One region of the Paraburkholderia sp. FW306-02-B genome, then DNA from elsewhere that is predicted to be linked to it. Evidence: predicted binding sites of a transcription regulator. Region 1 holds the regulator's gene; each other region holds the start of a gene.

Region 1 (7,716 bases):
GCGGCGTATGCATGATCGCTTCCCACGTGCGCTGCACATGCATCCGCGAAAAGCCGGAATACATCGACTCGAAACTCGCCGACATCATCACGCTCGATGCCACCGTGCCCGCCGCCAGAAACGCAATGTACGACACGCCGTCGACGTGCCCAACCATTAGCCCGAGCCCGAAACCCAAACCAAACAGGTAGATCATCGGATCGGCAAGATTGCCGAACATCGAAGCAATCGCGAGCTTCCTCCACACAAGATAGTTGCGGCGCCATACCGCGATCCAGTTAACGGCGTTCGCGGGCAAAGCGGCAAAAGGTTCCTGTTTCGACGGCGTATCGTCAGGCCTGTCGTAAGCGCGTGCGTCCATTGCTTGTCTCTTGCAGTGTCTTTATAGCTATAAGCGGTAGGCGGCCAGCGCCGGGCACGGCCAGCATCAGTCCATCAGTCCTGCATCTCGCGGCCGGTCAGCCGCAGGAACACGTCCTCCAGATTCGCCGGACGATGCAGATAGCGCAGACCGGCCCGCTCCTTCAGGCGTGCGAGCACCGGTTGCACGTCGTTCACGTAGCAGAACAGCGTCTCGCCACTAATCTCGGTTCGCTCGACCAGCGGCGCCAACTCGTCGCGCAACGCAACCGGATCGGGGCCGAAGATCTCAATCACGTCGCAGCCGATCTCGGATGCGATCAGCTCGCTCGGCGCACCTTCGGCTATCTTGCGTCCTTCCTCGATCACACACAAACGGTGGCAGAGCCGTTCGGCTTCCTCCATGAAGTGCGTAGTCAACAGAATGGTTTTGCCGCGCGCGAGCAGCGAACGCAGCCGTTCCCAGATCAGATGGCGCGCTTGCGGATCGAGCCCGGTGGTCGGCTCGTCCATGATCAGCACGTCGGGATCGTTGACGAGCGCGCGCGCTAGCGTGAGCCGCCGCTTCATGCCGCCCGATAGTTCGCTCACGCGCGCGTCCGCCTTGTTCTCCAGACGGGCGAATTCGAGCAGCAACGGTACCATCGCGCGGCATTGCGCGGCGCTCAGGCCAAAATAACGGCCGAACACGAGCAGGTTTTCGCGTACCGTGAAATCGGGATCGAGATTGTCGAACTGCGGCACTACGCCGACGCGCGCTCGCGCCACCCGCGCGCGGCCGGGGATCGGCTCGCCGCACAAGCGGATCGTGCCGGCATCCGGGGCGGCAATGCCGAGCAGCATGCGCAGCGTGGTGGTCTTGCCCGCGCCGTTCGGTCCAAGCAGACCGAAACATTCGCCAGCGTTCACATGAAACGACAGTCCATCGACGACCGTCTTTTCGCCGTAGCTTTTTTTGACATGGTGGAATTCAATGGCGGCTTCAGACATGGATCGAACGAGGCTCCGGGAAAAGACGCGAATGGCCGGTAAGGCCGCTCATTCTATGGCATCGGCGGCCTGGCGTTTGCGGCCACCGGGCCGCCCGTACGCCTTTTCTTGCGCTGCGGCATAGCCTCGCATCTCCTTGGGGCGCACTTAGCGTTTTCCATCCCTTGCAACCTGAATTGCGGCGCACCATGATTCATTTATGACCGCGTTTCCCGCGGTACGGGAGAAAACCATGGCGAGCTACCAAAAAATCCTACTCTGCTACGACGGCTCGCGCGAAGGCCGTAAAGCGCTGCGTTGTGGCGCCGATCTGGCGCTGGACCTGAAGGCGGAAACGCATCTGTTGTCGGTTGTCGACATGCGTTCGAGCATTGCACAAAGCGCGGGCCTGCTCACCGACGTGGCCTGCGGCAGCTTCGAGAAAACTGCTCGTGACATCCTTCAGGAAGGGGTGGACTGGCTCACCGAGCGCGGCGTCAGCGCGCAAGGACATTTTGCGTTCGGTCATCCCATCGACGAGATTGCCAATCTCGCCAACGAACTGCATGTCGACCTGGTGGTGGTCGGCCACCGTTGCCGCACTGGCCTGTCGCGCTGGTGGATGGGCGCAGGGAATACGCCGCTGCTCGACCGGGTCTCCTGCAGCATTCTGGTGGCGTGTTCGTCCGCGCAGGAACAGCAGCAAGCGGCGGCTTGACGGCAGCATCATGAACCGCGTCGGCCGAACGATCAGTCGTTCAGGTCGACCGCGGCCAGCTTCCATGTGAACAAACCTTCGCGCCGCAAGATCGCGGCGTAGCGCGCGTCGCCCGCGCCGTGCTGATACCTGATGACGAATTCGTTGATGCCGCGATAGCCAGCCGTGGTTTGCGGCGGTTGCGGCGGCGTGGCGCTGTTGGTTGCGTTGTTAGCCGTGCCATTGGCGGTACTGCTTTCGGCAGAGGGCGTCGGCGCAGTGGCGCCCGGTGCGTTTTTCGCGGTAGGCGGTGCAGGCGGCCGTTCGCCCGGTTCGCCACGCGGCGGCATGCCGTTCAGCAATGCAGCAACGCCGTCCGGTGTCGCATACGCGTCCACTAGCGGACCGATCAGCGCAACGCCGATCATCGCGCCGATCGCGGCGAATGGGTTGCCGTTGCCATGTGCGTCGAGCCGGCGTGTCAGCAAGCCGGTGACCTGCTGCTTCAGGCTCTCGCGCAACGCTGGAAAGTCGACATACTGATTGACGGTTTCCGTATCGCGCGCGTCCGCCGCGCGTTTCAGATTGTTCAGCGCGATATACGGCGACGCGTAGCCGAATCCCAGTGCGGCCACCACCACAATCACAATCAGAACAACGATCAGCGGCCGTGTGGCGCTGCGTTTGGTGCGTGTCGAAACTGCCATCGAGTGGAGCTCTCTATCAAGGGTGGTCTAACGTGGACCGCGGCCACACGAAAACGATCCCACGCGATGCAATATCTGAAGAGGTGCGAGCGGGGCAACCGAAGGGCAACCGTGGGCCAACCGCAGGGCAACCACGCTCGCGCCCGACACCTCATTACTCGAACACCGCGCCGTGCACATTGGCTTCTTCAGCGATGCAGCGATCGATCATCCGGCACACGGCGTCTATCGTGCCGACCATGATCAACCGCGACGGCCCGTGATAGACGCGCACCGGCGCGCGCCGCGCCGGCTCGGCCGTATTCAGCCCCGAATTCAACGACACGCGAGCGAAAGCCGGCAACGACGACGGCAAGCTCGACGCGCGCGATGCGGGTTCGTCGAATAGCGATGGAGAGCTGGCCGTGGACGCCTCGATCAGCGAACAGGGCACCAGCTTGCGCAGATGGCGCAAACGACCGAACTGGCGAAAAGGCAGCAGGCGGGCAAGGCGTTCCATGAGTCTCTCCAGGCGATTCAACGTAGGGGCAGCGACGCGTTGGCGTCGGACAAGCGTTGGTAGAAGCAGGCGCTCAGAACTCGCCGGGGCGGATCAGCCCAACAGCGATGCCTTCCAGCGCGAAATCCGCACTGCCGGTCTGAACGAAGATGTTTTCGTAGTCGGGGTTCTCGGCGATCAGCTCGATGCCGTTCGGCCGGCGCTTCAAGCGCTTGACCGTCACGTCGTCGCCTAGGCGCGCGATGATGATCTGGCCGTCTTTCGCTTCGCTCTTCTTTTGCACCGCCAGCAGGTCGCCGTCGAAGATGCCGGCGTCACGCATTGACAGGCCGCGAACTTTCAGCAGGTAGTCCGGCTTGCTTGAGAACAGCGCCGGGTCGCACGCATAGTGCTGCGAGATATGTTCCTGCGCGAGGATCGGGCTACCGGCCGCGACCCGGCCGATCAGCGGCAGCGACAGTTGCATGATGCTGGCGTGCGGCAGCGTGAACTGATGCGGCGAATCTTCGGGGCCCGCCAGCAGACGGATGCCGCGCGACGCTCCCGCCGCGAGTTCGATCACACCCTTGCGGGCCAGGGCCCGCAGGTGTTCTTCGGCCGAGTTGGCCGAACTGAAGCCCAGCTCGGCGGCGATTTCCGCGCGGGTGGGAGGGAAGCCGGTGCGTTCGATGGCCCGGCGAATCAGATCGAAAACCTGCTGCTGTCGTGCGGTGAGTTTGGTCATGGCGCCACTGTATGTATGAACAGGTGACTGTATTTTTATACAGTATTCGGCGCAATTCAAGCTTTACTTTAAGTTCGTCGGCTGGTGTGGCGTTCCTGCGCCGCAGAAGGACGTTCCAACACCTGTTTTCGTGCCGCAACGCCTTATCCAGCTGTCATTACCACTTTTGCGTATTAAAAAATGAAGAAACATTATTTTTAATGATGAAAGCCCTTCGATAGACTGGCCTCCGAGTTGGCGCTCATGTGCACGTGACCGCGACGCAAAACAACACCACACGCTGTTTCAGCGGACTACAACGCGGAGAAAGTTGGCATGAACCATCAGGGCACGGGGCTGGCAGGCAAGACCGGAAAACTCATCGCGGCGCTCGCGTTCGGCGCGGCAACGGCTGTCGGCGTGATGGCGCAGGCGCACGCCGCCGACACGACGCTGCTGAACGTGTCGTACGACCCGACGCGCGAACTGTATCAGGACGTCAATCAGGCATTCGGCAAGGAGTGGAAGACGAAGACGGGCGAGTCGATCACCTTCAAGCAGTCGCACGGCGGTTCGGGCGCTCAGGCGCGTTCGGTGCTCGACGGTTTGCAAGCGGACGTCGTGACGCTGGCGCTGGCCTACGACATCGATGCGCTGGCCAATAAGGGTTTGCTGGACAAGGGTTGGCAAAAGCGTTTGCCGGATAACGCGTCGCCGTACACGTCGACGATCGTATTCCTCGTGCGCAAGGGCAACCCGAAGCACATCAAGGACTGGGACGATCTGACCAGGCCGGGCGTGTCGATCGTTACGCCGAATCCGAAGACTTCAGGCGGCGCGCGCTGGAACTATCTGGCTGCATGGGCATATGCCGAACATCAGCCGGGCGGCAACGACCAGAAGGCCAGGGAATTCGTCGGTAAGCTCTATAAGAATGCCGGCGTACTGGATTCGGGTGCGCGCGGCGCGACTACCAGCTTCGTGCAACGGGGCATCGGCGACGTGCTGATCGCGTGGGAAAACGAAGCGTTCCTGTCGCTGAAGGAATTCGGTCCGGACAAGTTTGAGATCGTCGTGCCGTCGGTGAGCATTCTGGCCGAGCCGCCGGTTGCGGTGGTGGACAAGGTGGTCGACAAGCACGGCACGCGCAAGCTGGCCGAAGCGTATCTGAACTTCCTGTATAGCGAGCAGGGTCAGGAAATCGCCGCGAAAAACTTCTACCGTCCACGTTCGAACAAGGTGCCGGCCGAGCTGACCGCAAAGTTTCCGAAGCTGAAGCTGTACACGGTGGACGACTCGTTCGGCGGCTGGGCGAATGCGCAGAAGACGCATTTTGCAGACGGTGGCGTGTTCGATTCGATTTACCAGCCGCAGTAAGACTGTCGATGCCTGAACCGGCATAGGCGGACAGACGCGGTAACCACTCGCCAAAAAGCGCGCCCGGCTGGCGCGCTTTTTGGCCAGCCAGAAGACAAAAAAAGCCGCGCGCATCAACCCTGAAAGAGTATCCAGCATGACGACGCTGACCTTCCGAAAACCGAGCGCCTTGCCCGGTTTTGGCCTGACACTCGGCATCACGGTGGCTTATTTGAGCCTCGTGGTGCTGATTCCGCTTGCGGCTACTTTTCTCAAGACGGCGACGCTCGACTGGAGTCAGTTCGTGCGCGCGGTAAGTTCGCCGCGCGTGCTCGCGTCGTATCGGCTGACGTTCTTCTCGGCGCTCGGCGGCGCATTGATCAATGCGGTGTTCGGCTTCCTGGTGGCGTGGGTGCTGGTGCGCTACACGTTCCCGTTCAAACGGCTCGTCGACGCGGTGGTCGATCTGCCGTTCGCGCTGCCGACATCCGTGGCCGGTATTTCGCTTGCGGCGGTGTACGCGGGCAACGGCTGGATCGGGCAGTTTCTCGAACCGCTCGGCATCAAGGTCGCTTTTACGCCGGCCGGCGTGCTGATCGCGTTGACCTTCATCGGTTTGCCGTTCGTCGTGCGGACCGTGCAGCCGGTGCTCGAAGAGTTCGAGCGCGAGCAGGAAGAAGCCGCCGCGTGTCTCGGCGCGTCGCGTTGGCTGACGTTCCGGCGCGTGGTGCTGCCGGCGGTGTTTCCGGCTTTGCTGACCGGCTTCGCATTGGCGTTCGCGCGCGCGCTCGGCGAGTACGGCTCGGTGATCTTTATCGCCGGTAACGTGCCGATGAAGTCGGAAATCACGTCGCTGCTGATCATCACCAAGCTCGAACAATACGACTACGCCGGCGCCACTGCATTGGCGGTCGTCATGCTGGTCGTGTCGTTCCTGATGCTGTTGTTCATCAATACATTGCAGTGGTATTTGCAGCGGCGCACGGGCCGCGGCGGGGCGGGCCCGGCGCCTGCCGCCGCGAGCGTCGCGGTGAACGGTCCAGTGAGCGGCGGAGGTGTGCAATGAGCCGCGATACTGTCGATGCCGTAGCGATCGCCGCTGCGCCGCGCGCGCCGCTCAACGTGGCTCGCCGTCCCGATCCGGTGACCGAGCCGCCTGTCGTGCGCTGGATTCTGACCGGCATCGCGTTGCTGTTTCTCGCGCTGTTTCTGGTCGTGCCGCTGGTCGCTGTGTTCTATCAGGCGTTGAACAAGGGCGTCGGCTTCTATCTGGAATCGCTCGCCGATCCGGATGCGCTCTCGGCGATCAAGCTCACCGTGATTACCGCCGCGATCGCCGTGCCGCTGAATCTGGTGTTCGGCCTGGCCGCCTCATGGTGTATCGCCAAGTTCGAATTTCGCGGCAAGGCGCTCCTGACCACGCTGATCGATCTGCCGTTTTCGGTCTCGCCGGTGATCTCCGGTTTGATCTACGTGCTGATGTTCGGCGCGCAAGGCTGGTTCGGGCCATGGCTGCAAGCGCACAACGTTCAGATCATCTTCGCCGTGCCCGGCATCGTGCTGGCGACGATCTTCGTCACATTCCCGTTCGTCGCGCGCGAACTGATTCCGTTGATGCAGGCGCAAGGCAACGACGAAGAAGAGGCCGCGCACGTGCTCGGCGCATCGGGCTGGCAGATATTTCGCCGCGTCACGCTGCCGAACGTCAAATGGGGCCTGCTGTACGGCGTGATTCTGTGTAACGCGCGGGCGATGGGCGAGTTCGGCGCCGTGTCGGTTGTGTCCGGTCACATTCGCGGACAAACCGACACAATGCCGCTGCACGTCGAAATTCTCTACAACGAATACAACTTCTCGGCGGCGTTCGCCGTGGCGTCGGTGCTGGCCTTGCTCGCACTCGTGACGCTCGGTCTGAAGCTGCTCGCCGAACGCCATATGTCGGCGGAACTGTCGGACGCGCGCGATGTGCCCGCGTACGCAGGTCCGGTCACGCAGCCCTCGTCGTCGCCCTCGTCGCCCTCGTCGGCATCATCTTCCGTGAATACGGCGAAGGCGTTGCATCGGCATCCGGTCAAGCAAGGAGATCTGTAATGGGTATCACCGTTCGTAACCTGCAAAAGCGCTTTGGCGATTTCGTCGCGCTCGATAACGTTTCGCTCGACTTCCCGCCGGGCGAACTGGTCGCGCTGCTCGGGCCGTCGGGCTGTGGCAAGACGACCTTGCTGCGTGTGATCGCCGGACTCGAATACGCGGACGACGGCCAGGTCGTGCTGCAAGGCCAGGACGTCGCGACGGTCGGTGCGCGCGAGCGCGAAGTGGGTTTCGTGTTCCAGCATTACGCGCTGTTCCGTCATATGACGGTGTTCGAGAACGTCGCGTTCGGCCTGCGCGTGAAGCCGCGTAAGGAGAGGCCCTCGGAAGCGGT
Region 2 (7,716 bases), on a different contig from region 1:
CGGAGACATCGGTAAAGGGCCGAACAGCCCGCGCGAGCTCGATGCGCGCGGCGGCTTCTTCTTTCAGGCCGCGTACCAGAGACATGCCGAGGCGGACCGGGGACGAGGTTGTCTGGCCTTCAACCGCCGAATCCCAGTTGCTCAGCGTCACGTCGACCGGCAGTACCTTCACGCCGTGGCGCCTGGCATCCTGCACGAGCTGTGAGGGTGAATAGAAACCCATCGGCTGGCTGTTGAGCATTGCGACGAGGAACGCGACCGGTTCATGGTGCTTCAGCCATGCACTCGCATAGACCAGCAGCGCGAAACTGGCCGCGTGACTCTCCGGAAAGCCATATTCGCCGAAGCCCTGGATCTGCGCAAAGATGGCCTCGGCAAACTCGCGGTCGTAGCCGCGCTCGAGCATCCCGTTCACGATGCGGTCGTAGTAGGCTTCGAGTCCGCCCTTGCGACGCCACGCCGCCATCGCGCGACGCAACTGGTCAGCCTCGCCGGCAGTGAATCCTGCCGCGAGCATCGCGACCTGCATCACCTGCTCCTGAAAGATCGGCACACCGAGCGTGCGCGAGAGCGCCTGCTCCATCTGCGGGCTCGGATAGGTGACGGGCTCCAGCCCCTGCCGCCGGCGCAGGTACGGATGCACCATGCCGCCTTGTACCGGGCCCGGACGTACGATCGCCACCTCGATCACCAGATCGTAAAAGCAGCGCGGCTGCAGGCGGGGCAGCATGCTCATCTGCGCGCGCGACTCGATCTGGAATACGCCGACCGTATCGGCGCGACAGATCATCCCGTAGGTGTCGGGATCTTCGGCAGGAATGTCCTGCAGCTCGAACGGCTCGCCACGTTTTTCCGAAATGATGTCGAGCGCGCGGCGGATGGCCGACAGCATACCGAGTGCGAGCACGTCGATCTTCAGCAGGCCAAGTGCCTCGATGTCGTCCTTGTCCCACTGGATGATCGAGCGGTCGGCCATCGCGGCGTTCTCGATTGGCACCAGCCTCGACAGCTTGCCGCGACTGATCACGAAGCCGCCACTGTGCTGCGACAGATGTCGTGGAAAGCCCAGCAGCAGCGCCGCGAAATTCGCCCACTGCACGATCAGCGGTGCTTCAGGGTCGAGACCGGCCTCGGCGAAGCGGTTGAGCAGATCGCGGCTTGAGTCGAACCACTGGTAAGCCTTCGCGACGCGATCGACGATCGCCGGATCCACGCCGAGTGCCTTGCCCGATTCGCGCAGTGCGCTGCGTGGACGGTACGTCGTCACGGCGGCCGTCAGTGCTGCCCGATCTCGCCCGTACTTGCGGTAGATGTACTGCACGACTTCTTCACGGCGCTGATGCTCGAAATCGACGTCGATGTCAGGCGGCTCACCTCGCTCTTTCGAGATGAACCGCTCGAACAGCATTGAGGAGCGCGCAGGATCCACCTCGGTCACGCCAAGAGCAAAGCACACGGCCGAGTTGGCCGCCGAGCCGCGCCCCTGGCACAGGATGCCTTCGCTGCGCGCGAACCGGACGATGTCGTAGACCGTCAGGAAGTACGGCTCGTAGCGCAGATCCCCGACCAGCGCGAGCTCGTGTTCGATCTGCTGCTGTACCTGATGCGGGATGCCCGCTGGCCAGCGGCGATGTGCGCCGATGTAGGTCTCCTGTCTCAGGTAGCTGGTCGGCGTATGGCCGACCGGCACCAGCTCGTCGGGATACTCATAGCGCAGCTCGTCGAGTGAAAACGTGCACAGGCGAGCGATTCGCAGCGTCTCCTCGAGCGTGCGCTGCGAATACAGGTTGGCGAGCCGCAGACGCGATCGCAGGTGCTGCTCGGCGTTGGGCGCGAGATCATAGCCGCATTCGGCGACCGGTCTGCCGACCCGGATTGCCGTCAGCACGTCCTGCAGTGGTTTGCGCGAACGCACGTGCATGACGGGCGCGCCGGTCGCGACGACGGGAACGCCGTGACGCGCCGCAACGTGTTCAACGGCGCCGCGGTGAATATCGTCCATTGCACGCGCGTGCAATGTCAGTGCGACCCATGCGCGATCGCCGAAGGTCTGGACGAACCACTCGACCTGCGTATCCAGTCTGTCTTCATCGGCAGGGTAGTCCGGTGACAGGATCGCGACGCACTCGGGCAGTCCCCGCAGGTGTCCAAAGGGCTTCTCCGGGTGCGCGAGATCCAGCGGCGCGAGCCGGTAACTGCCCTTGTGTGCGCGCATGCGGCCGAGCGTGATCAGCTCGGACAGGTTGCCATAGCCTTCGCGCGTCATCGCCAGCGCGGTGAATGACAGGGCCGGCGAGCCGTCGGCGTTGGTCAGGTGGAAGTGCGACCCGACGATGAAAGGCAGCCCGGCCTTCTTCGCCTCGATGTGCGCGCGCACGACGCCGGCCAGCGAACATTCGTCCGTGACGGCCAGCGCGGCATACCCGAGCTGTGCGGCGCGAGCAGCGAGATCCTCGGCGTGCGATGCGCCGTGCAGAAAGGAGAAGTTGGACGCGCACTGAAGCTCCGCATAGTCGGGCAGTGCGCCGTAGGTCGGCGCCATGGGCGATCACCCGAACAGGCCGTGCAGGAACCAGCGCGGCTCGCGTTCCTCGACGGCGCTTACGCGCTCCCGGAAGACCCAGTAGTGCACCGCGTCTTCGGACTCCGCGATAAAATAGTCTCGCGTCACCGGATGCCCATCCTGCCAGCCGACCTCGATCCGTTCGCCCGGCGAGACCATGCGCAGCGGCGTGCCGTAGAACGGACGGTGGCCGCGCATGATGAGCTGTACCGGCTTGTCGAGCAGCCACGTGGGCCGCGGAAGGTTCGGCGGCGGCAGCGTGGACCTGACGGTCTCGCCGATGGGAAGCCAGCGTGCGGCGACTTCCGGGCGGTGGTCGGCAACCGGAGCCGCCTTGAGCACGTTCTGCGCGCCGAGCCGGGCGAGGAGCAGCTCCACCAGGCGCGCGTGATCCTGCGGCGAGCCGCCGGGCTCCGGAAACAGTGACTCACTGGGTGCGTCCGCTTCGCGGACGTCCTTTGCATCGAGGCGAACGGCGATGACCGGCGCGGCCAGTTCGACGCGGCCCAGCCGTTCTTTCAGCAGGCGCACGAGGTGGTCCTCGCGTGACGTCGGTTCGCCAAGTGCGATTTCGATTGCCGTCGGTGGCACCGCCGCGCGGCCGCGTTCATGCTCGAGCTCAAGTACAAACCGCGCGATCGCCAGCTGTCGCGCCGACAGCCAGCCGGTCATCTGCAGGATCAGGCGCCGCGCCGCGAACAGCACGGCTTCCGCGTGCTCGATCCGGTCGGGCAGCTCGAGCCGCGCGCTGAAGGCGGGGGGCAACTCCAGCCATTCGTACACTTCGGGCGCCGCGCCCGTCGCGCGATCGAGCGCATCCAGCAGCGCCGTGCCGCAGCGCTTCCTGAGGCCTGCGCGGGGCAGGCGCCGGACGTCGTCCACGGTTGTGCATCCCAATCCGTCGAACCATTCGGCGTAGGGGCGCGCAGGCGGCAGGGCAGGTAACGGCACGCGACTCAGCATACGGTCGACGGAGCGCAACGTGAGCGCGATGCCAGCCGATGACCTGGCGAAGAGCCACGCGGCCTGCCCCGTAGGGGCAACGGCAAGTGTCGCGGTCACGCCGAACGTGGTCACCGTTTCACCCGCCCGCCGGCGCAGTGGCCGGATGCCGCCGAATAGACGCAGGCTCGCCGAGACGTCGGCCAGCACGACCGATTCCTCCGCCAGCACCACGTGGGGGGTGAACTGCAGCAGGGCGAACGCCACGCCACGAACAAGCTCCGCTTCACGGGTGAGATCACGTTCCCGGATGACCGCGTCGGGGACGAGCGTCAGCACGCCACCGCGGCGCATGCCGGGCACGATCCCGGCCGAGTGCGCCACGTCGTCGAGCGCGACAACGCGGTCCTTCTCCAGCACGACAAACCCGGCCTCATTGCGTGGCGTCGACCAGCGCGGGAGAAACGACTCGAGGGCGAGGTGCGGCAGATGTACGCCGATCCAGAGTTGCATATCGGCTCAACAGGGCAGGTGAAGGTACGAGAGGAACGAAAACGGGTTCGTCGCGCTGTGGTCCGCGGCGCTTGACGAACGTCACTTCAATACCGCCCCTGGCGGCTCGCAGTGCAAGCCGCAGCGGCGCCGGCGACGTCGCCTGGGCGGCCGCGAGTGGGCGAAACAGGAACAGCAGGGTGTCCGAGGCCTGCGCGGCCAGATGCAGGCGCCGCAGCGCTTCCTGCCGGACTTCGGCTTGCCAGAAGAGCAGGGCGCCGCAGGTGCCGGCACGCAGGATCTGCTCGGCGGCCCACAGCGCATCAGCCGTGCGTGGTGCGCGCAGCACGCAGGCCTGTCCTGCGGGAACGCCCAGCCACGCCAGTCCGGCGGGTTGCAGCCGGTGCGGCGCCTGCAGCAGGAGCAAGGGGCGGGACCCAACGGTCGCCAGCGCGGGCTGCAGCAGACGCAGTTCACCACAGCCCGGCTGCGGTGTGAGCAGTTCGGTGAGCGCGCCCGCGGGCCAGCCGCCGCCCGGCAGCTCGGCGGCCAGCGCGGCGTGGCCGCACGACACCACCCGGTCGAAGCCGGCGGCCAGCTGCGAAGCGCGCCAGAGGCCAGGGTGGATTTCTTCAGGGTGACGCGGCAGGGCGCTCATGGGGCATGAGTACTGTATAAATATACAGTATCTAGTGTAGCGCTTATCCCGAGAAAATGTGAAGCCGGTGCCGGTACACGGAATTCGTTGGACTAGTGCGGTTAGCTAGACTCGAAAGCACGGAATTGACTGGGCTGGACGGAATCGGCCGGAATAAGTCGGTGGCAACGTGCGGTGCAACGAGGTCGCGGGCGGTGCTCTAGTACGCCGACCGATGAAGGTTCGTTTTGAGGAAGCGACTGACGCTGGGCGACCCTGACGGGACATTCACCGCGTTGCCCGCGGCCGTCGGCTTACGAACGCCAAGCTGACGTTCGGGCGGCCACCCTGAATGGAACAGCACAGCCTGAAGCGGGCCGCGTGGCGCTTTTCTGAATCCAGTCGGGCCCCGCGCTGCTGGAGTCCGCCATTTTCCGCCGCCGCGTCGGCACACTCAGTCTGCGCTGATACCACAGTCGCCCTGACACATATGTGCCTCGGACACCGGTCGAAATGATTCGACGAAAGCCGCCATACTCAACTGAGCGCCGATCGCGTCCGCGAAGCGGCAGCTGGCATCGCGCGCCGCCGGCTCTGCAGCAGATACACCCCCGCGAAGATAGCCGCCATTGCGAGCAGATCGAGTGGTCGCATCGGTTCGTGGCCGATCGACAATCCCAGCAGCAAGGCAATGACAGGCGGGATATATGTCACGCTGGAAGCCGCGACCGCGCCGAGCCGCCTGACGATGAAGTAATACAGAATGTAGGCGACTCCGGTTCCTGTCAGCCCGAGACCCAGGACGAGCCCAAGCGCGGCACGCGTGTCACCCGTTACACGTGCCATACCGTGGAAGTCTGTGACGCCGCTGACCACGACGAGCGCGAAGCCGATCTGCCAGGTCGACAGTGCCAGTGGCGAGAGGTCGAGGCCGGAGAGAAAGCGCCGCGCGTACACGAACGAGCATCCGACGCTCAGCGAGCCGGCGACCATGTAGGACACCCCGAGCAAATTGACGCCTGCGCCGTGCGCATTCCACGGCTGCGCGATCAGCAGCACGCCGGCGAATCCACTCGCGATGCCGACGATCATCCGCGCGGTCGGGCGTTCCTGCCGCAATAGCACCCAGGCGACGACGAAAGAAAACAGCGGGATCGCTCCGCTTAGCATGCCCGCCACGCTGGATAGCAGCAGCGCCGCCCCCTTCGCGAATGCGTAGTAGTAGACCACAGTGGCGAGAAGCGACATCACGAAGAAATGATGCGCGTGGCGCAGATGACGCCATTTCAGCTCACCCCTGAACAGCGCCATGGCGAGGATTGGCAGGAAACCGAACAGCGTCCGAAGAAATACGATCTGGGATGCCGATATGTCGACGCTCGCCCACTTCATGAACATGAAGTTGGTGCCCCAGATGAGGCCGAGCGCGGCGAAGGCGAGGTAGGCGGGGTTCATGGCGATAATCTCGATGGAGGGCTTGGAGTCTTGATTGTCTTCATGCCGCCTATGCGCTACAAATGATTTAATTTCTTCCATGCAATAGAAAAACTGCGCTATGCAACCAATTCCTCCAATGAAAGCCTTGGTGGCTCTGGAAGCTGCCATGCGGCTCGGCAGTTTTTCTCTGGCTGCCCAGGAACTGAACGTGACGCCCGGTGCGGTGGGCCAGCAGATCCAGAAGCTCGAAGACTGGCTCGGTGTCGCCCTGTTCGTACGGCAGATACGACAGGTAACGCCGACCGTGGAAGGTCGCGCGTATTTCGCACGGATCCAGCCGGCGCTCCTGGAGATCATCCATGCCAGCCGCCGCCTGCGGGAGCGTCACAACAAGGGCGTTCGGCTATCGATGCCGCCGAGCTTTGCCGCAAAGTGGTTCGCCCCTCGAATGGCCGACTTTCTGCAAGCTCACCCGGGAATCGCATTGAGCTTGAACACGACCACCACGCTTGTCGATTTTGAATTCGACGCCGTTGACCTCGCGGTCCGATATTTCGACGGCATCGATCCGCAACTCGCGGTGCAACTGCTTTACACCGACGAGGCACGTGCATACTGCAGCCCTGCTTACGCGAAGAAGTGGAAATTGAAGCGACCCGAAGATTTTCAATCCGCGACGCTGCTTCACAACACGCTGCATCCTCACTGGAGGGTGTGGCTGACACGCTTCAGCAGTCTTGCCGATGCGCAGATCGAGGCGATCAACGGCATTCAGTTCGACCAGTCCTTGATGGCAATCGAGGCGGCCGTGCACGCGCAAGGGCTGGTCCTGACAAGTCCCATCTTGGTGGAAGCCGAGCTCGCTGAAGGGTCGCTTGTTGAACCGTTCGACAAAGCGCTGCCGTTGTCCAACGGATACTATCTCGTACACCCCAAGGCGGAAGAGCTTCAACCAGCGGTGAAATCGCTGCAAGCGTGGATGGCTGAGAGGATGGCTGCCAGGAGCACTCCCCTGGATTCCGGTCAGGCAACACATCGATGACTCGAAGCCGTTTCCCCGCGAATAGCGCTTGGCCCAACAACAACGGACGTTTTTCGGTTGGGGATGACGGACCGCTCCTGGCCGACCTCTGCCTCACGCGATCCGCATGTGCAGCACGAGCCCGGCGGTCGGCACCGCGCGACCCCAAAAGCGGACAGTCTGGCGAGACCCGCTACAAACTTTTCAGAAGATTGTCGATTTTCGATCATCAGCTTCGTCGTCAGGTTATTCACACCCAAAGGATCTCCCATGAAATACCTCGGCTTGGCCTACTTCACCCCCGATAAATTCGCCGCGATGGCGCCAGACGACGTCAAGAAATTGGTGAGCCAATGCCCCGCATTGGACGACAAGATGCGGGCTACCGACAAGGTACTGATTTCCGCATCGCTTGGCGATCTGGACAACTGGAGGACGCTCCGCCCGCGCAGTGGCAAGACGCACGTCACCGATGGGCCCTATACCGAGTCGAAGGAAGTCGTGGGCGGCCTGTTCATCATCGAGGCGGATACCCATGACGAGGCGTTGCGCATCGCCTCCATGCACCCGGCGGCCACGCTGGGCGAAGAAGGTGGATGGGTCGTCGAGCTTATCCCCGTGGAT
Region 3 (7,716 bases), 770 kb from region 1:
CGCTGGCGATCGGCGCGGACCGCGCGATCCTGATCGAATCCAATGAAGAGCTGCAGCCGCTGGCGGTCGCCAAGCTGCTCAAGGCGCTGGTCGACAGGGAGCAGCCTGCGCTCGTGATTCTGGGCAAGCAGGCGATCGACGACGATTCGAACCAGACCGGCCAGATGCTCGCCGCGCTGGCTAATCTGCCGCAGGCGACGTTTGCCTCGAAGGTTGTCGTCGCGGACGGCAAGGCAACCGTGTCGCGCGAAGTGGACGGCGGCGCCGAAACGCTGTCGCTGAAGCTGCCGGCTGTGGTCACCACCGATCTGCGTCTGAACGAGCCGCGTTATGTCACGCTGCCGAACATCATGAAGGCGAAGAAGAAGCCGCTGGAAGTCATCAAGCCGGAAGACCTGGGTGTCGACGTTGCGCCGCGCCTGAAGACGCTGAAAGTCGCCGAGCCGCCGAAGCGCTCCGCCGGTGTGATGGTGCCGGATGTGAAGACGCTGGTCGAGAAGCTGAAGACCGAAGCCAAGGTGCTTTAAGTAATACGCGGAGACAGAGCAAATGACGAATCTGGTAATAGCAGAACACGACAGTGCGTCGATCAAGGCCGCGACACTGAACACGATTGCAGCCGCGCAGAAGATTGGCGGCGACATTCACGTGCTGGTGGCAGGTCACAACGCACAGGCGGCGGCCGATGCCGCGGCGAAGATTGCAGGGGTTTCGAAGGTGCTGCTCGCTGACGCGCCGCAACTTGAAGCGGGCCTCGCAGAAAACGTCGAAGCGACGGTGATGAACATTGCGAAGGATTACTCGCACATCCTCGCGCCGGCCACCGCATACGGCAAGAACATCGCGCCGCGTATCGCCGCGAAGCTCGACGTCGCGCAGATCAGCGACATCACGGCAGTGGATTCGGCGGATACGTTCGAACGTCCGATCTACGCCGGTAACGCGATCGCAACGGTTCAATCTCAAGATCCGATCAAGGTCATCACGGTCCGCACGACGGGTTTCGACGCGGTCGCGGCCGTTGGCGGCAGCGCAACGGTGGAGAAGATCGAAGCAGCAGCGGACGCAGGCATCACGCAGTTCGTGAGCCGTGAAGTGACGAAGCTGGACCGTCCGGAACTGACGTCGGCGAAGATCATCGTGTCGGGTGGCCGGGGGCTGGGCAACGGCGAGAACTACACCAGGGTTCTGGAACCGCTGGCGGACAAGCTGAACGCCGCACTGGGCGCATCGCGCGCGGCAGTGGATGCGGGCTTCGTGCCGAACGACTACCAGGTGGGACAAACCGGCAAGATCGTCGCGCCGCAGCTGTACGTGGCAGTCGGCATCTCGGGTGCGATCCAGCATCTGGCCGGCATGAAGGACTCGAAGGTGATCGTGGCGATCAACAAGGACCCGGAAGCGCCGATTTTCAGCGTGGCCGATTACGGTCTGGTGGGCGACCTGTTCACGGTCGTGCCGGAACTCGTTAGCGAGCTCGGCTAACCACCAAGGCGTCCTGTAAAAAGGCGTCTGGCAGCGAATGAAGGGCGCAGGACCTATCAAGTCCAGCGCCCTTTTTATATCAAGGCAGGAGGAGAACTGACATGTATAACGCGCCCATCAAGGACATGCTGTTCGCGATGAAAGAGCTGGCCGGTCTCGAAGAGATCGCTAAATTGCCCGGCTTCGAAGACGCGAATCTCGACACGGCTCAAGCCGTGCTCGAAGAGTCGGCGAAACTGTGCGGCGAAGTGCTGGCACCGCTGAACGTCGAAGGCGACCGCAACCCGAGTAGCTGGAAGGACGGCGTGGTTACCGCGACGCCCGGGTTCAAGGACGCCTTCCGCCAGTTCGCGGAAGGCGGCTGGCAAGGCGTGCAACACCCGGTCGACTACGCGGGCCAGGGGCTGCCGAAGCTGATCGCCACGCCGTGCGTCGAGATGCTCAATGCGTCGAACCTGTCGTTCGCGCTGTGTCCGCTGCTGACCGACGGCGCGATCGAAGCACTGCTCACCGCCGGCACCGAAGCGCAAAAACAAACCTATGTGCCCAAGCTGATTTCCGGCGAATGGACCGGCACGATGAACCTGACCGAGCCGCAGGCCGGCTCCGATCTCGCGCTGGTGCGCACGCGCGCCGAGCCGCAAGGCGATGGTTCGTTCAAGCTGTTCGGCACGAAGATTTTCATCACGTGGGGCGAGCACGATATGGCGAAGAACATTGCCCATCTCGTGCTGGCGCGCACGCCGAACGCGCCGGAAGGCGTGAAGGGCATTTCGCTTTTCATCGTGCCAAAGTTTCTCGTCAACGAAGACGGCTCGCTCGGTGAGCGCAACGACGTGCATTGCGTGTCGATCGAGCACAAGCTCGGCATCAAGGCGAGCCCGACGGCGGTGCTGCAATTCGGCGATCACGGCGGCGCGATCGGTCACCTGATCGGCGAAGAAAATCGCGGCCTCGAATACATGTTCATCATGATGAACGCGGCGCGTTTCGCCGTGGGCATGCAGGGCGTCGGCGTGTCGGACCGCGCGTATCAGAAAGCGGTCGCGTACGCGAAGGATCGCGTGCAGAGCCGCCCTGTGGATGGCTCCGCGAAGCAATCTGTTGCGATCATTCAGCACCCGGACGTGCGCCGCATGCTGTCGACGATGCGTGGCCTGACCGAAGCGTCGCGTGCATTGGCCTACGTTGCCGCCGCCCACTGCGATATCGCGCATCGTCACCCGGACGAAGCAAAACGCGCCGAGCATCAGGCGATCTACGAATACCTCGTGCCGATCGTGAAGGGCTGGAGCACGGAGCTGTCGATCGACGTGACGAGTCTTGGCGTGCAGGTGCACGGCGGCATGGGCTTCATCGAAGAAACGGGCGCCGCGCAGTACTACCGCGACGCGCGCATCCTGCCGATCTACGAAGGCACGACCGCGATCCAGGCGAACGATCTGATCAGCCGCAAGACGGTGCGAGACGGCGGCGCGGTGGCGAAGTCGCTGCTGGCTGACGTTGCTGAAACCGTCGAAGCGCTCGGCGCACAGCAGGGCCCGGCGTTCGAATCGATGAAGAAGTATCTGGCGCAAGGGCATCGGTCGCTGAGCGCCGCGGTCGATTTCGTTGTCGGTCATACGAAATCGGATCCCAATGCAGTGTTCGCCGGCAGCGTGCCGTATCTGAAGCTCGCGGGCATCGTGCTGGGCGGTTGGCAGATGGCGCGCGCGTTGCTCGTGGCTGCTGAAAAGCGCGCCGAAGATCCGTCGTTCTACGGCGCCAAGATTGCCACCGCGCAGTTCTATGCCGAGCACGTGTTGCCGCAAGCGTCGGCACTGGAAGCTTCGATCGTTAGCGCTAAGGGCGGCGAGGGTGTGCTGGCGTTGTCGGAAGATCAGTTCTGATGCTTCACTTATCTCGAGCGATGTAGCGAAAGCTCGTGCGTAAAAAACAAACGGCGCCTTGTGGAGGCGCCGTTTGTTTTTGTCAGGCCGGTCTGTCCGTGATAACAATCCTGCGCAGACCGGCTCAACCGCTCGCGAAGCGTTGAAGCTTAAGCATAAGCCGGACGATGCGCTTCGGCGCTCTCGCCGAGATAGCGGTGCACCGACAGGTCGTCCGCCTTGATCGCGGGTTGCTTGCCCGACATCACATCGGCCAGCAACTGACCCGAGCCGCACGACATCGTCCAGCCGAGCGTGCCGTGGCCCGTGTTCAGGAACAGGTTCGGCACGGGCGTGCGGCCGACGATCGGCGTGCCGTCCGGCGTCATCGGGCGCAGGCCAGTCCAGAAGGTGGCCTTCGACGTATCGCCGCCGCCCGGGAACAGATCGTTCACGCACAGATCAAGCGTTTCGCGGCGCGCCTGGCGCAACGACTTGTCGAAGCCGACGATCTCCGCCATGCCGCCGACGCGAATCCGGTCGTTGAAGCGCGTGATCGCGATCTTGTAGGTTTCGTCGAGCACGGTCGAGACCGGCGCGGCCGCCGCGTTGACGATTGGCGCGGTGATCGAATAGCCCTTGAGCGGATAGACCGGAATCTTCACGAGGCCGGACAGGAATTTGGTCGAGTACGAACCGAGCGCGACGACGAACGAATCCGCGCGCACCAGCTCGCTGCCGCACTGCACGCCGGCGATGCGGTCGCCCGCCATCGCGAGTGCGTCGATCGGCGTGTTGTAGCGGAATATGACGCCCAGTTGCTCGGCCAGCGCCGCGAGGCGCGTGGTGAACATCTGGCAGTCGCCGGTTTCGTCGCCCGGCAGACGCAGGCCGCCCGTCAGCTTGTGCGAGACCGCGGCGAGCGCCGGTTCGGCTTGAGCGAGTTCCGCGGCCGACAGTAGTTCGTACGGCACATTGGCGTCTTTCAGCACCGAGATGTCTTTCGTGGCGCCGTCGAATTGTTGTTGCGTGCGGAACACCTGCAGCGTGCCGCCGGTACGGCCTTCGTACTGGATACCGGTGTCGGCGCGCAGCGCTTGCAGACAATCGCGGCTATATTCGGCAAGACGGACCATGCGGCCCTTGTTTACCGCATAACGCGACTCCGTGCAGTTCTGCAGCATCTGCCACATCCATTGCAGCTGGAATTGCGTGCCGTCGAGGCGGATCGCCAGCGGCGCATGCTTCTGGAACATCCACTTGACCGCCTTCAGCGGCACGCCAGGCGCCGCCCACGGCGATGCATAGCCCGGTGAAATCTGGCCGGCGTTGGCAAAACTGGTTTCGAGCGCCGGGCCGGCCTCGCGATCGATCACGGTCACGTCATGACCCGCACGCGCCAGATAATAAGCACTCGTCACCCCGACGACGCCACTGCCCAAAACGACGACTCGCATAGTTGCTCCGACAAGATTTGAGGGCGGTGTGTTCGTCGATTCGTTTTGATTCGTTCGATTCACGAGGTGTAACGCGGTTCGCCCAGTGTTATCCGCTATACTATTAACAGTTAGGTAGGTTTTGTTATTGTATTTTCAAGATTTTCAGCAAAAACACCATGCGTACACAGCGCCACCCGGTTCGCGCCCTCGACAAACTCGATCACAGGATCCTGCGGCTGCTGCAGGAGGACGGCCGCATGGCGATGAAAGACCTCGCCGAGCAGGTCGGGCTGTCGGTCACGCCGTGCATTGAGCGCGTCAAGCGCATGGAGCGTGACGGCGTGATCACCGGCTATCACGCGCACGTGAATCCCGCGGAATTGGGCGCGGCGTTGCTGGTGTTCGTCGAAATCACGCTCGATCACAAAAGCGGCAACATGTTCGACCAGTTCCGCCGCGAGGTGCAAAAGATCCCCGAGGTGCTGGAGTGCCACCTCGTTTCGGGCGATTTCGACTATCTGATCAAGGCGCGTATCGGCGAAATGGCCGACTACCGGAAGCTGCTGGGCGACATCCTGCTGCAACTGCCCGGCGCGGTGCAGTCGAAGAGCTATGTGGTGATGGAAGAGATCAAGGAAACGCTGACCATCGCGGTCGGCGATTAAGCGGCTTGGTAGGACGAGGCTGGGCTCGACAAACGGCGTAAACACTGTATATTTATACAGGTGTTCTGCGCTATTTTTGTTTACCGTCTTTGTTTTTGCCTGCTCGAGCCGTGACCCGTCCCGACACCGAATTTCCAATCTCTCCGCCAGCGCCTCGCAAGGGTCGCGGCGCGGTGACGAACCTGCAGGGCCGCTATGAAGTCGACCAGCGCGAAGCGGTGGACGACGGCTGGCTGCCGTCCAGCGAGGATGACGATGAGCCGAAGGTCTTGCGCACCCAGGTATTCGAAGAGCACGCCAAGACCATTCTCACCCGCAATGCGTCGCCGGATATCCCGTTTAGCGTGTCGCTGAATCCGTATCGCGGCTGTGAACACGGCTGTATATATTGTTTCGCGCGGCCCACGCATAGTTATTTAGGTCTGTCGCCCGGGCTCGATTTCGAAAGCCGCATCTATGCGAAGGTCAATGCGCCGGAATTGCTCGAGCGCGAACTGTCGAAGAAGTCCTATGTGCCGGAGCCCATTGCCCTGGGCGTCAATACAGACGCATGGCAGCCCGCCGAGCGCGACTTGCGCCTCACGCGGCGGGTGATCGAGGTGCTCAGCGAGCGCGGCCAACCGTTTGCGGCGATCACCAAATCGTCGCTGATCGAGCGCGATATCGATCTGCTCGCGCCGATGGCGGCGCACGGGCAGTTCATGGCGGCGATCACGATCACCACGCTGGATGCGGACATCGCCCGCACGCTCGAACCGCGAGCGGCCACGCCGTCGCGCCGCTTGCGCACGATCCGTACATTGAGCGAGGCGGGGATTCCCGTAGGCGTGAGCATCGCGCCGGTGATTCCGTTCGTCACCGAACCGGACATGGAGCGCGTGCTGGAAGCCTGCGCGGAGGCTGGAGCAAGCAATGCGAGCTATATCGTGCTGCGCTTGCCGTGGGAAGTCGCGCCGCTATTCAAGGATTGGCTTGCGGCGCATTTCCCCGATCGTGCGGATCGGGTAATGAGTCGTGTGCGCGATATGCGAGGCGGGAAGGACTACGACTCGTCGTTCGCGCATCGAATGAAGGGCGAGGGCTTGTGGGCGGATCTGCTCAAGCAGCGGTTCCACAAAGCGGTGCGCCGTCTTGGTCTGAACGAGCGGGATCGCGGGATCCTGGATATGTCGCACTTTCGCCGTATCGAGCCGTTGCGCCCGGCCCAGCCGGCGAGCGACGATCCGCAACTCGATCTTTTTTAGCGCAGTGGCGGCGCATTATTGCGACAGCGCTTTGGCCGCTTGCACCTGGCTTTCGAAGTATGTCTGGAACGAGATTGCGAGGCCCGTCATCAGCAGGAACGCGCCGATCAGCAGCGAAAAGATCACGACGAAAATAACCGTCCAGCCAGAGCGGCTCTTGCGTTGGGTTTGTGCGTTGAACTGCGCGTCCCATTTTTCGTCAAGACGCAGGCCGTAGACGATCGCAGCGAGAAACGCCGCAAGCAGCGAAACTGCGCCGGGAAATGCCAGCACCCAGCCGAGCATCGAGGTCCGCTCGCTTGCCACTACCAGCATGGCGCCCGGAATGCCGATCAGTGTGCCGATCAGATGTGCCCAGCCGTAGATGTCGCGCAGTCCATAGAGATAGAAGCGATGTGCACCGAGGCTGCCGAAGAAGAACGCCAGCGCGGCGGTAATCGTCTTGGATCTGAAGCGCGGGGAAGTCGAAGCAAGGGTGGACATGTAGGCGAGAGCAGAGTGACAGGCGGTCGAAAGGAGCGGCGCGCCGGTGGACGCGGACCGACGCGCATTCTACGCCCGCCGCGCGTCGGCGGTCACGCGACGTGCGGCCACATCCGCGGCGCGGGTGATGAGGCGGTGCCGATTTGTGCGTGCTTCGGCGCTTGTGTGCCCCGGCGAGGAGGTCAGCGCACGGCTCACGGTGCTTTATACGTAACGCGATAGACCGCGCCCGCGTAATCGTCGCTGATCAGAAGCGACCCGTCGGGCATCGGCAGTACGTCGACAGGGCGGCCCCATATTGCTTCGCCGGGTTGAAGCCAGCCTTCGGCAAATACTTCCTGGCGCGCGTTGCTGCCGTTCGGACGGGTGATCACCCGCACGACGCGGTAACCGACCTTAGTGCTGCGATTCCATGAGCCGTGCTCGGCGATGAAAATATTGTCGCGATAAGCGGCCGGAAACATTGGACCGCTGTAAAACCGCATGCCGAGCGACGCGACGTGGGCGCCGAGTTTGACCACCGGCGGGGTAA

What was found. Region 1 encodes LexA, which represses DNA repair genes until DNA is damaged. Its sites were predicted from a motif close to ACTGTATNNNNATACAGT; they were not measured.
Region 2: imuA (translesion DNA synthesis-associated protein ImuA) is a predicted target of LexA. The motif match lies at 4,667-4,684, and genes of this name have one in related genera.
Region 3: AC3WOG_RS15830 (PA0069 family radical SAM protein) is a predicted target of LexA. The motif match lies at 5,501-5,518, and genes of this name have one in related genera.

The regions. Positions count from the first base shown of each region.
Region 1 is NZ_JBYSXZ010000001.1:2,810,223-2,817,938, reverse strand. Features, by position in the region: gene AC3WOG_RS12455 (ABC transporter permease) at 1-361, opposite strand, end outside; gene nodI (nodulation factor ABC transporter ATP-binding protein NodI) at 436-1,350, opposite strand; gene AC3WOG_RS12445 (universal stress protein) at 1,583-2,047, shown strand; gene AC3WOG_RS12440 (DUF2939 domain-containing protein) at 2,080-2,733, opposite strand; gene AC3WOG_RS12435 (hypothetical protein) at 2,888-3,232, opposite strand; gene lexA (transcriptional repressor LexA) at 3,306-3,956, opposite strand; gene AC3WOG_RS12425 (sulfate ABC transporter substrate-binding protein) at 4,272-5,312, shown strand; gene cysT (sulfate ABC transporter permease subunit CysT) at 5,449-6,357, shown strand; gene cysW (sulfate ABC transporter permease subunit CysW) at 6,354-7,382, shown strand; gene AC3WOG_RS12410 (sulfate/molybdate ABC transporter ATP-binding protein) at 7,382-7,716, shown strand, end outside.
Region 2 is NZ_JBYSXZ010000003.1:79,870-87,585, reverse strand. Features, by position in the region: gene AC3WOG_RS36045 (error-prone DNA polymerase) at 1-2,542, opposite strand, end outside; gene AC3WOG_RS36040 (Y-family DNA polymerase) at 2,549-4,018, opposite strand; gene imuA (translesion DNA synthesis-associated protein ImuA) at 3,939-4,655, opposite strand; gene AC3WOG_RS36030 (DMT family transporter) at 5,172-6,089, opposite strand; gene AC3WOG_RS36025 (LysR substrate-binding domain-containing protein) at 6,190-7,113, shown strand; gene AC3WOG_RS36020 (YciI family protein) at 7,363-7,716, shown strand, end outside.
Region 3 is NZ_JBYSXZ010000001.1:3,575,840-3,583,555, reverse strand. Features, by position in the region: gene AC3WOG_RS15855 (electron transfer flavoprotein subunit beta/FixA family protein) at 1-527, shown strand, start outside; gene AC3WOG_RS15850 (electron transfer flavoprotein subunit alpha/FixB family protein) at 550-1,485, shown strand; gene AC3WOG_RS15845 (acyl-CoA dehydrogenase) at 1,587-3,374, shown strand; gene AC3WOG_RS15840 (D-amino acid dehydrogenase) at 3,524-4,810, opposite strand; gene AC3WOG_RS15835 (Lrp/AsnC ligand binding domain-containing protein) at 4,969-5,457, shown strand; gene AC3WOG_RS15830 (PA0069 family radical SAM protein) at 5,568-6,701, shown strand; gene AC3WOG_RS15825 (NINE protein) at 6,717-7,184, opposite strand; gene AC3WOG_RS15820 (PQQ-dependent sugar dehydrogenase) at 7,379-7,716, opposite strand, start outside.